Regions from separate parts of the Streptomyces sp. NPDC057137 genome, predicted to be linked through region 3. Evidence: predicted binding sites of a transcription regulator. Region 3 holds the regulator's gene; each other region holds the start of a gene.

The links. Region 3 encodes HrcA, which represses chaperone genes, less so after heat shock. Its sites were predicted from a motif close to TTNGCACTCNGNNNNNCNGAGTGCNAA; they were not measured.
Region 1: a site for HrcA is predicted at 2,035-2,061, ahead of groL (chaperonin GroEL). Genes of this name have one in related genera too.
Region 2: a site for HrcA is predicted at 1,530-1,556, ahead of groES (co-chaperone GroES). Genes of this name have one in related genera too.

The regions. Positions count from the first base shown of each region.
Region 1 covers NZ_JBHUUW010000005.1:5,037-9,073, reverse strand. The annotation lists gene thrC (threonine synthase) at 1-978, shown strand, start outside; gene ACFT9I_RS06025 (ubiquitin-like small modifier protein 1) at 1,019-1,294, shown strand; gene ACFT9I_RS06020 (cold-shock protein) at 1,664-1,867, shown strand; gene groL (chaperonin GroEL) at 2,188-3,813, shown strand; gene ACFT9I_RS06010 (Uma2 family endonuclease) at 3,910-4,037, opposite strand, start outside.
Region 2 covers NZ_JBHUUW010000095.1:5,530-9,566, reverse strand. The annotation lists gene groL (chaperonin GroEL) at 1-973, opposite strand, end outside; gene groES (co-chaperone GroES) at 1,073-1,381, opposite strand; gene ACFT9I_RS37490 (dihydrofolate reductase family protein) at 1,781-2,353, shown strand; gene ACFT9I_RS37485 (polysaccharide deacetylase family protein) at 2,471-3,484, opposite strand; gene ACFT9I_RS37480 (SAM-dependent methyltransferase) at 3,542-4,037, shown strand, end outside.
Region 3 covers NZ_JBHUUW010000049.1:22-4,058, reverse strand. The annotation lists gene ACFT9I_RS29405 (DUF3097 domain-containing protein) at 121-945, opposite strand; gene ACFT9I_RS29400 (MBL fold metallo-hydrolase) at 982-1,704, opposite strand; gene hrcA (heat-inducible transcriptional repressor HrcA) at 1,868-2,884, shown strand; gene dnaJ (molecular chaperone DnaJ) at 2,885-4,018, shown strand.

The DNA.
Region 1 (4,037 bases), on a different contig from region 3:
CGTGAGCTGGGCGTCACCGGCGGCCTGTACGTGAAGGACGACTCCGGCAACCCGACGCACTCCTTCAAGGACCGCGTCGTCGCCATCGCCGTCGAGGCGGCCCGTGCCTTCGGCTTCACCACGCTCTCCTGCTCCTCCACCGGCAACCTCGCGGGCGCCGTCGGCGCCGCCGCGGCGCGCGCCGGCTTCCGCTCCTGTGTCTTCATCCCGCACGACCTGGAGCAGGGCAAGGTCGTCATGGCCGCGATCTACGGCGGCGAACTCGTCGGTATCGAGGGCAACTACGACGACGTCAACCGCTTCTGCTCCGAGCTGATCGGCGACCCGCTGGGCGAGGGCTGGGGCTTCGTCAACGTCAACCTCCGCCCGTACTACGGGGAGGGCTCCAAGACCCTCGCGTACGAGATCTGCGAGCAGCTCGGCTGGGAGCTGCCCGACCAGCTCGTCATCCCGGTCGCGTCGGGCTCGCAGCTGACGAAGATCGACAAGGGGCTCAAGGAGCTGATCGCCCTCGGCCTGGTCGAGGACAAGCCGTACAAGATCTTCGGCGCGCAGGCCGAGGGCTGTTCGCCGGTGTCGGTCGCCTTCAAGGCCGGCCACGATGTCGTACGGCCGCAGAAGCCGGACACGATCGCCAAGTCGCTGGCGATCGGCAACCCGGCCGACGGCCCGTACGTCCTGGACATCGCCCGCCGCACGGGCGGCGCCGTGGAGGACGTGAACGACGAGCAGATCGTGGACGCGATCAAGCTGCTCGCGCGGACCGAGGGGATCTTCGCCGAGACGGCGGGCGGGGTGACCGTGGGTGTGACGCGCAAGCTCATCGAGGCGGGTCTGCTCGACCCGGCGCTCACGACGGTCGTGCTGAACACCGGTGACGGGCTCAAGACGCTGGACGCGGTGGCCGCGACGTCGCAGGCGACCGCGACGATTCCGCCGAGCCTCGACGCGTTCCGTGCGGCGGGTCTGGCGCGTTGAGCCTCTCACCAACCCGCTACTTCCCGGAAGGCAGAAACCGATGAGCGTGAACGTCCGCATCCCCACCATCCTCCGTACGTACACCGGCGGGAAGGCCGAGGTCCCGGCGGAGGGTGCGACCCTCTCCCAGGTCATCGCGTCCCTGGAGGCGAGCCACCCGGGCATCGCCGCCCGCGTCCTGGACGACGACGGCAAGCTGCGGCGCTTCGTCAACGTGTACGTGAACGACGACGACGTCCGCTTCGAGCAGGGCCTGGAGACGGCCACGCCGGACGGCGCCGGCATCTCGATCATCCCGGCGGTCGCCGGCGGCTGAACAGCACGCACGGTGAACGGTGTTGCCCCCTCCGCAAGAGAAGCGGAGGGGGCAATTCCATGAGGTTGAACGCGGTACAGTTGGGGTAGCCCCGCCGCCGACCCCGCCGCGACTGTGCCCCGCGCATATGAGTTCGCGACAAGATGCGGTCGAAGTGTGGACGCTGTTTGCGCGGTTCCTTGCGCTTTGCCCGGCCCGACTTGCCCTGGTAGCCCGGCAATTCACCTCTTTGCGTGTTCCGCCATGCCCAGAATTCTCGTCCGATTGACCTGTTGCAGAGGGCAGTTGGGCAGATACATTCAGCCGCGGTCGACGCGTTCCGGCGCGAAGTGCGGTCCCGCGCAGGGGCCAGTAATAGGGGAGTTAGGCATGGCTCAGGGCACCGTCAAGTGGTTCAACGCGGAGAAGGGCTACGGCTTCATCGCGGTCGACGGTGGTGCGGATGTTTTCGTCCACTACAGCGCGATCCAGATGGACGGCTACCGCACCCTTGAAGAAGGTCAGCGAGTTGAGTTCGAGATCTCGCAGGGCCAGAAGGGTCCGCAGGCGGACATGGTCAAGCTCGCCGTCTGATTCCGGCGCGATCGGCCAACGACGCACTCACGCATGAGGGGCCCGTATCCCGGCAAGGGGTACGGGCCCCTCACGCGTGCGCGCGCGGCTGTGGGAGGGGCTCGGGAGGGGCTGTGGTCACTCGGGAGTCGCTTGCACTCTCGGGGGTCGAGTGCTAATCATTGGCGTTAGCACTCTGCTAGTGAGAGTGACAACTTATGGACCGGGTCAGCGAGGCCCGGGAGCCTGTGGGGCAAGGAACCGCAAGGCTCTCAGGCCGTCCGTCGCGGGCGCCGACACGGTCCGGAGAATCCACCCCCTGTCCGGGAGGACCACTTCACATGGCCAAGATCATCGCGTTCGACGAGGAGGCACGGCGCGGTCTCGAGCGCGGGATGAACCAGCTCGCCGACGCCGTCAAGGTCACCCTTGGCCCCAAGGGCCGAAACGTCGTCCTCGAGAAGAAGTGGGGCGCCCCCACGATCACCAACGATGGTGTTTCCATCGCCAAGGAGATCGAGCTCGAGGACCCGTACGAGAAGATCGGCGCCGAGCTGGTCAAGGAAGTCGCCAAGAAGACGGATGACGTCGCCGGTGACGGTACGACCACCGCGACCGTCCTGGCCCAGGCCCTGGTCCGCGAGGGCCTGCGCAACGTGGCCGCCGGCGCCAACCCGATGGCCCTCAAGCGCGGTATCGAGAAGGCCATCGAGGCCGTCTCCGGTGCGCTCCTTGAGCAGGCCAAGGATGTGGAGACCAAGGAGCAGATCGCTTCGACGGCCTCCATCTCCGCCGCCGACACCCAGATCGGCGAGCTCATCGCCGAGGCGATGGACAAGGTCGGCAAGGAAGGCGTCATCACCGTCGAGGAGTCGCAGACCTTCGGTCTCGAGCTTGAGCTCACCGAGGGCATGCGCTTCGACAAGGGCTACATCTCGGCGTACTTCGCCACCGACATGGAGCGTATGGAGGCGTCGCTCGACGACCCGTACATCCTGATCGTCAACTCCAAGATCGGCAGCGTCAAGGACGTTCTGCCGCTCCTGGAGAAGGTCATCCAGTCGGGCAAGCCGCTGCTGATCATCGCCGAGGACGTCGAGGGCGAGGCGCTGTCCACGCTCGTCGTCAACAAGATCAAGGGCACCTTCAAGTCCGTCGCCGTCAAGGCCCCGGGCTTCGGTGACCGCCGCAAGGCGATGCTGAACGACATCGCCATCCTCACGGGCGGCACGGTCATCTCCGAGGAGGTCGGCCTCAAGCTGGAGAACGCCGGTCTCGACCTGCTGGGCCGTGCCCGCAAGGTCGTCATCACCAAGGACGAGACCACCATCGTCGACGGTGCCGGTGACAGCGAGCAGGTCGCCGGTCGCGTGAGCCAGATCCGCGCCGAGATCGAGAACTCGGACTCGGACTACGACCGCGAGAAGCTCCAGGAGCGCCTCGCGAAGCTGGCCGGCGGCGTGGCCGTCATCAAGGCCGGCGCCGCGACCGAGGTCGAGCTCAAGGAGCGCAAGCACCGCATCGAGGACGCGGTGCGCAACGCCAAGGCCGCCGTCGAGGAGGGCATCGTCGCCGGTGGTGGCGTGGCTCTGCTCCAGGCCGGCTCGGTGTTCGAGAAGCTCGAGCTCGAAGGCGACGAGGCGACGGGTGCGAACATCGTCAAGCTCGCGCTGGAGGCTCCGCTCAAGCAGATCGCCGTCAACGGTGGTCTCGAGGGTGGCGTCATCGTCGAGAAGGTCCGCAACCTGCCGATCGGTCACGGCCTCAACGCCGCGACCGGCGAGTACGTGGACATGATCGCCGAGGGCATCATCGACCCCGCGAAGGTCACGCGTTCCGCGCTGCAGAACGCGGCGTCCATCGCGGCGCTGTTCCTCACCACCGAGGCCGTCATCGCCGACAAGCCGGAAAAGGCCGGCGCCGGCGGCGCTCCGGGCGGCATGCCGGGCGGTGACATGGACTTCTGATCCTGACGGATCGGCGGTTCATGGCGTAGCTCGTAACTGCGCACGTGTACGAACCGAGGGCGGCACTCCCGAGAGGGGGTGCCGCCCTCGGGGCGTTCAGGTGGAGTAGTTCTTGAGCTCTTCGGTCTCCAGCGTGAGGGAGACGGGCTCGGGGAGCGTGATGGTGGCGCCGTAGGCGTGCGACATACGGGCCTTGTAAGCGCCGTTGTGAGGCTCGGTGTAGA
Region 2 (4,037 bases), on a different contig from region 3:
CGGTGACGCGGCGGGCGGTGCCCAGTACGTCGAGACCGGCCTGGTCGAGCTTGAGGCCGACCTCTTCGGCGATGACGGTCGCGCCCGTGAGGGTGGCGATGTCGCCGAGCATGGCCTTGCGGCGGTCACCGAAGCCGGGGGCCTTCACCGCGACGGCGTTGAAGGTGCCACGGATCTTGTTGACGACGAGGGTGGAGAGCGCCTCGCCCTCGACGTCCTCGGCGATGATCAGCAGCGGCCGGGAGCCACCCGCCTGGATGACCTTCTCCAGCAGCGGGAGCATGTCCTGGATGGAGGCGATCTTGCCCTGGTTGATCAGGATGTACGGGTCGTCGAGGACGGCCTCCATACGCTCCTGGTCGGTCACCATGTACGGCGAGAGGTAGCCCTTGTCGAAGGCCATGCCCTCGGTGAACTCCAGCTCCATGCCGAAGGTGTTGGACTCCTCGACGGTGATGACACCGTCCTTGCCGACCTTGTCCATCGCCTCGGCGATGAGCTCGCCGACCTGCGGGTCCTGGGCGGAGAGCCCGGCCACGGCAGCGATGTCGGACTTGTCGTCGATCGGGCGGGCGGTCTCCAGGAGTTCCTTGGAGACGGCGGCGACGGCGGCGTCGATGCCCTTCTTCAGGGCGGCCGGGGAGGCGCCGGCGGCGACGTTGCGCAGGCCCTCGCGGACCAGCGCCTGCGCCAGCACGGTGGCGGTGGTGGTGCCGTCACCCGCGATGTCGTTGGTCTTGGTCGCCACCTCCTTCACGAGCTGGGCGCCGAGGTTCTCGTACGGGTCGTCGAGCTCGACCTCGCGGGCGATCGTGACACCGTCGTTGGTGATGGTCGGGGCGCCGAACTTCTTGTCGATGACGACGTTGCGGCCCTTGGGGCCGATCGTCACCTTCACCGTGTCGGCAAGCTTGTTGACGCCGCGCTCAAGGGCGCGACGGGCGTCCTCGTCGAACTTCAGGATCTTCGCCATGGGAGCTTTCTCTTGTCCTCTCGAACGAACAACGAACTACGCCCCGGACCACCCGGCGATGCGGGGGCCAGGGGCGCAGTTCACAGCAGACTGTGGAAATTACTTCTCGATGATCGCGAGCACGTCGCGAGCCGAGAGGACGAGGTACTCCTCGCCGCTGTACTTCACCTCAGTGCCGCCGTACTTGCTGTACAGAACGACGTCGCCGACGGAAACGTCGAGCGGAAGCCGCTCGCCGTTCTCGAAGCGACCCGGACCGACGGCCAGGACGACGCCCTCCTGGGGCTTCTCCTTGGCAGTGTCCGGAATAACCAGGCCAGAGGCCGTGGTCTGCTCTGCGTCGAGCGGCTGGACCACAATGCGGTCCTCGAGCGGCTTGATGGCAACCTTGGAGCTGGCGGTCGTCACGATCCGACCTCCCCCTTCGGAGATCTCACGGGGTTAACTGTCTGGGTGGCGTGACCTGGATCGATCCGTCGTCGCGGGTGCCGGACCTGTCCTGTCACGCATTGGCACTCTCCAGTGGGGAGTGCCAGGCCTGACACTATGACCGCGATTAGCACTCGGTCAAGCTGAGTGCCAATCGAGCCCGCGCGCGGCGACGCGATCCGGCGCCGTGGCGGGCGCGATCCGGCGCCGTGGCGGGCGCGATCCGGCGCCTTCGGGTACCTCCGGCGCGTCGGCACCGATGAGTTTCGCCGTGGTCCACGGTCTGTCAGTGAGAGTTGGCACACTGCGGCTGCGAGGCCGGCACGGCCGGCCCCACCCAGTGAGAACCAGAGCACAAGACACCCCAGGAGATCTTCGATGCGCACACTGATCAGCACCGCCTTCGTCTCGCTCGACGGCGTCGTGGAGGCCCCGGGCGGCGAGCCGGGCTACCGGAACTCCGGCTGGACCTTCAAGGACGTGGAGTTCCTGCCGGAGGCCTTCGAGATCAAGGGCCGGGAGCAGGAGGAGGCCACGGCCGTGCTGCTGGGACGGACCAGTTACGAGGCGTTCAGCCCGGTCTGGCCGGGCATGGAGGAGTTCGCCGAGTACAAGAAGATGCCGAAGTACGTGGTGTCCACCACCCTCACCGACGACGCCCTGGTCGCGGACTGGGGCCCGATCGCGATCCTGCGGTCGCTCGACGAGGTCGCCGCGCTGAAGGAGACCGAGGGCGGCCCGATCATCGTCCACGGCAGCGCCGAGCTGAACCGGAACCTCTCGGACGCCGGTCTGATCGACCGGTACCACCTGCTCGTCTTCCCGCTGCTTCTCGGCGCGGGCAAGCGGCTGTTCAGCGCCACGGACAAGGACGCGCAGAAGCTGCGGCTGGTCGAGCACGAGGCGTACGCGAACGGCCTGCAGAAGAACGTCTTCGACGTGGTCCGCTGAACATGCGTGACGCCCCTGCACCGGCGCAGGGGCGTCAGCGGAACCGGCCCGACCCGACCTGGCCCGGCCCGACCTGACCGCGCCCGGCCCGGCCCGGCCTGACCCGAGAGACAAGCCCTAGACGTAGTCCTCCAGCTTCGCCACCGCGTAACCCTTGTCGGTGATCGTCTTCATGACGTGCCGGATCATGTCGGGCATCGAGCCCTTCCAGTCCTCCTCCCCGCGGAAGTGCGTGAGGACGATGTCGCCGGGATGCAGGTCCCGGTCCCACTCGCGCCACTCCATGTGGTCGGGGAACGCCTCGGACGACCACAGCGGAACCGCCTTGACGCCGCAGGACTTGGCGGCGCGCAGGGTGCCGGCGTTGTAGTTGCCGTACGGCGGCCGGAAGAGCTCGGGCCGCTTCCCGTACTGCTTCTTGATCTTGTCCTGCTGCCCGCAGATCTCCCGCTTCTGCTCCTCGTAGGAGAGTCCGGGGAGGTAGGGGTGGGTGAGCGTGTGGTTGTGCAGGGAGACACCGCGCGCCTGCATCTTCTTGAAGTAGGCGTAGTTGTCGTTGATGACGTAGTCGCTGAGGAAGGCGCTGTACGGGATCTTCAACTCGTCCATCATGCGCAGCAGTCGGGGGTCCTTCTCGGCGCCGTCGTCGATCGTCAGGAAGACGACCTTCTCCTTCGTCGGGACGGTGGTGAAGACCGGCGGCAGGGTCGCGCCTCCCGTGACCTCGAAGCCCTTGCGGGTGGTGATGCGCGGCTTCACGGCGGGCGGCGCGGGCGCGGCGAGCGGGGTCTTGGCGAGCTTCCACTTCTTGGCGGCCACGGCGCGGAGCGCCTGGGCCTTGACGGCAGCGGCGGCGTCGGCCTTCTTCGCGGCGTCGGTCCCCGGCCCGGGGCCGGCCCGGCCCGGCTTCACGGAGGCGGACTCCACCGGCCCGCCGCCACCGCCACCGCCGTCCCCGCTGTGACCACCGTGGCCGGCGTGACCGCCGCCGCCCCGGTCGTCGGTCTCCGCCGCGCAGGCGGAGCCGAGTGCGGCGATCAGGAGTACGGCGGCGATCCCGCGCGCCCGTCCGCCCGGGTGTCTTTTCCGTGACTCTGCGGCCTTTTCGTCCTTTTGTCTTACTAGTTGCATGGCGCCGCATCCTGTCAGCGCCCGGCCCACGCGCCCGGCCGACACCGCCGGGAAGCGATGACGGTCCCCCGGCTGGCCCACAATGGCCCGGTGACCGACTCCCCCTCGCCGCTCGCCCCTCTGCTCTCCGACGAGGGCCAGGCCCTGCTCGCCGCCCTCCGCGACCACGACCCGGCGCAGGAGCTGGCGCTGGCGACCCGGCTGCGCCGCGACCATCCCGCCGAGCTGGTCTCGGCGGCCCTCGCGCAGGCCCGGCTGCGGCAGCGGGCGGTCGCGAAGTTCGGCGAACGGGACGCGTACCGCATGTACTTCACGCCGCACGGCGTCGAGCAGGCCACCCGCACCTCGGTCGCCGCCCACCGGGCCGGCCGGTTCCGGGACATCGGCCTCCCGGGCCCCGGCCCGGCGCGGATCACGGACCTGTGCTGCGGCGTGGGCGGCGACGCGATCGAGCTGGCCCGCGCGGGGTTCGCCGTGACCGCGGTCGACCGCGACCCCGCGACCTGCGAGATCGCCGCGCACAACATCCCCGCGCTGGCACCTGACGCCCCGC
Region 3 (4,037 bases):
ACATATCCCTCCGGAGGGCCCGAACCCCGACCGTCAGCCGACCACCGCAACTCACCCAGCCCGTCCGGCGCTTGAGGACGAACCCGGCCGCCGGGCGGACCCGGCACAAGACCAACCCGGTCAGCCAGACGTCGGCTCCGTCACGAAGTCGATCAGCTCCTCCACCCGCCCCAGCAACGCCGGCTCCAGGTCCCGATAGGACCGCACCGAGGACAGGATCCGCTGCCACGCCGCACCGGTGTTTTCCGGCCAGCCCAGAGCCCGGCACACCCCCGTCTTCCAGTCCTGGCCGCGCGGGACCGTCGGCCACGCCGGGATGCCCACCGACGACGGCTTCACCGCTTCCCAGACGTCGATGTACGGGTGGCCCACGATCAGGACGTCGTCCCCGGTCACCTGCTCGGCCAGGCGGGACTCCTTGGAGCCGCGCACCAGGTGGTCGACCAGCACGCCGAGGCGCGCGTCCGGTGCCGGGGCGAAATCCGCGACGATCGCCGGGAGGTCGTCGATGCCCTCCAGGTACTCCACGACCACGCCCTCGATCCGGAGGTCGTCGCCCCAGACCCGTTCGACCAGTTCCGCGTCGTGCCGCCCCTCGACGTAGATACGCCCCGCACGGGCCACCCGCGCCCGCGCGCCCGGGACGGCCACCGAGCCGGAGGCCGTACGGGCCGGCCGGACCGGGCCGGCGGCGGCGGGCCGGACCAGGGTGACCACCCGGCCCTCGAGCATGAACCCCCGCTCCACCAGCGGGAACACCCGGTGCTTGCCGAAGCGGTCCTCCAGGGTGACCGTCGGGCCCTCGGCCGTCTTCTCGCAGCGGATCACCGCGCCGCAGAAGCCTGTCGACACCTCCTCGACCACCAGATCCGGTTCGGCGGGCACCTCGGGCACCGGCTTCGAACGCTTCCAGGGCGGGGTCAGATCGGGGCTGTAACTGCGCATCCGCAGACGATAACGGGGCCCGCGCCACGAGGGGGGCTACGTCGTGCCGAAACGCGCGGCCAGCGCGCCCCGCTGCGCCCGTACGAACGCCGCGTCGACGGCCGCGCCATGGCCGGGAACGTACACCGCGTCCTCCCCGCCCAGCGTCAGCAGCCGGTCCAGCGCGGCCGGCCAGCGGGCCGGGATCGCGTCGTCGCCGGCCTGCGGCTCGCCCGACTCCTCGACCAGGTCGCCGCAGAAGACGACCTCCCGGTCGCCGGGGACGAGCAGCGCCAGATCGTGCCCGGTGTGCCCCGGGCCGACATTGGCGAGAAGTACCTGTCGCCCGCCGAGGTCGAGCGTCCACTCGCCCGACACCGGGTGGTGCGGCACGACCAGCGCGTCCACCGCGGAGGCGGCGTCGGAGGCGGACACCCCGTGCCGTACGGCCGAGGCGCGCAGGCTCTCGCGGTCGTGGAGCAGCAGCTCCGCCAGGCCCACCGCGCCGTAGACCTGGGTGCCCGAGAACGCCGCCGTGCCCAGGACATGGTCGAAGTGGGCGTGGCTGAGCGCGATGTGCGTGACGCGCCGCCCGCCGCACAGCGCCTGCGCCTGCGCGCGGATCTCCGCGCCCTCACGGAGCGTCGAGCCCGTGTCGTACAGAAGGACGGCGTCCTCGCCGACCACGAGGCCGACCGTCGCATCCCAGCCAGGCAGTCTCCGTCTGCCGACTCCCGGTGCGATCCGTTCCCAGCCGTGCTCTTCCCAACGGACGTTCATACGGCGACGCTATCGGTGGGGCGGGCGGTGCCGCGCGGTAGCGTGACCGGTCGGCCTTGCTAGGGGCGTACCTCACGGCCGTACACTGGGCCGGGGAATGCTGGCACTCCTACGCATCGAGTGCCAGGCCGGATCCGAGGACCCAGAGCTGGAGGTGTGCGCGATGCTGAGCGAACGCAGGCTTGAGGTGTTGCGCGCCATCGTCCAGGACTATGTCGGCACCGAGGAGCCCGTCGGCTCCAAGGCGTTGACCGAGCGGCACAAGCTCGGTGTCTCCCCGGCCACCGTCCGTAACGACATGGCGGTCCTGGAGGACGAGGGCTTCATCGCCCAGCCCCACACGAGTGCGGGGCGCATTCCGACGGACAAGGGCTATCGGCTCTTCGTCGACCGGCTGGCGGGCGTCAAGCCCCTGTCGGCGCCGGAGCGCAGGGCCATCCAGAACTTTCTCGACAGCGCCGTCGACCTGGACGACGTGGTGGGCCGTACGGTGCGGCTGCTCGCGCAGCTGACCCGGCAGGTCGCGGTCGTGCAGTACCCCTCGCTGACCCGCTCGACGGTGCGGCATGTGGAACTGCTCTCGCTGGCCCCCGCGCGGCTGATGCTTGTGCTGATCACCGACACCGGCCGGGTCGAGCAGCGCATGATCGACTGTCCGGTGCCGTTCGGCGACACATCGCTGGCGGATCTGCGGGCCCGGCTCAACGCCCGGGTCGTGGGGCGCAGGTTCTCCGATGTGCCGCTGCTGGTGCAGGAGTTGCCCGAATCCTTCGACATGGAGGACCGGGGGACGGTGTCCACGGTCCTCGCGACGCTGCTGGAGACACTGGTCGAGGAGACCGAGGAGCGGCTGATGATCGGCGGCACCGCCAATCTGACGCGCTTCGGGCACGACTTCCCCCTGACGATCCGGCCGGTGCTGGAGGCACTTGAGGAGCAGGTCGTGCTCCTCAGGCTGCTCGGCGAGGCCGAGGACTCGGGCATGACCGTACGAATCGGGCACGAGAACGCCCACGAGGGCCTCAACTCCACGTCCGTCGTCGCGGTCGGCTACGGTTCGGGCGACGAGGCAGTCGCCAAACTCGGCGTGGTCGGACCGACCCGCATGGACTACCCCGGAACGATGGGAGCGGTACGCGCAGTGGCACGTTACGTCGGACAGATCCTGGCGGAGTCGTAAGTGGCCACGGACTACTACGCCGTACTCGGCGTACGCCGCGACGCATCACAGGACGAGATCAAGAAGGCATTCCGCAGGCTCGCCCGCGAGCTGCACCCGGATGTCAATCCCGATCCCAAGACGCAGGAGCGCTTCAAGGAGATCAACGCCGCGTACGAGGTGTTGTCGGACCCGCAGAAGAAGCAGGTCTACGACCTCGGCGGCGACCCGCTCTCACAGGCGGGCGGTGGCGCGGGCGGCTTCGGGGCCGGTGGCTTCGGCAACTTCTCCGACATCATGGACGCGTTCTTCGGGACGTCGCAGCAGCGTGGCCCGAGGTCGCGCACGCGGCGCGGCCAGGACGCGATGATCCGGCTGGAGATCGACCTCAACGAGGCGGCCTTCGGCACCACCAAGGACATCCAGGTCGACACGGCGGTCGTCTGTACGACCTGCTCGGGCGAGGGCGCCGCACCCGGCACCTCCGCGCAGACCTGCGACATGTGCCGCGGTCGCGGCGAGGTCTCGCAGGTCACGCGGTCCTTCCTGGGCCAGGTCATGACGTCGCGGCCGTGCCCGCAGTGCCAGGGCTTCGGTACGGTCGTGCCGACCCCCTGCCCCGAGTGCGCCGGCGACGGCCGCATCCGGTCGCGCCGCACGCTCACGGTCAAGATCCCGGCGGGCGTCGACAACGGCACCCGTATCCAGCTCTCCGGCGAGGGCGAGGTCGGGCCCGGTGGTGGTCCGGCGGGTGACCTGTACGTCGAGATCCACGAGCTGCCGCACGCGGTGTTCCAGCGGCGCGGCGACGATCTGCACTGCACGGTGACCATCCCGATGACGGCGGCCTCTCTGGGCACGCAGTGTCCGCTGGAGACGCTGGACGGCGTCGAGGACATCGACGTCCGTCCCGGCACCCAGTCGGGCCAGTCGATCCCGCTCCACGGCCGCGGCATCACGCATCTGCGGGGCGGCGGCCGGGGCGACCTGATCGTCCATGTCGAGGTCATGACCCCGTCGAAACTCGACCCGGAGCAGGAGCGGTTGCTGCGAGAGCTGGCGAAGCTCAGGGGCGAGGAACGGCCCACCGGCCAGTTTCAACCGGGTCAACAGGGGCTTTTCTCAAGGCTGAAGGACGCGTTCAACGGGCGTTAGGCGCGGTGTCCTCAGGCGC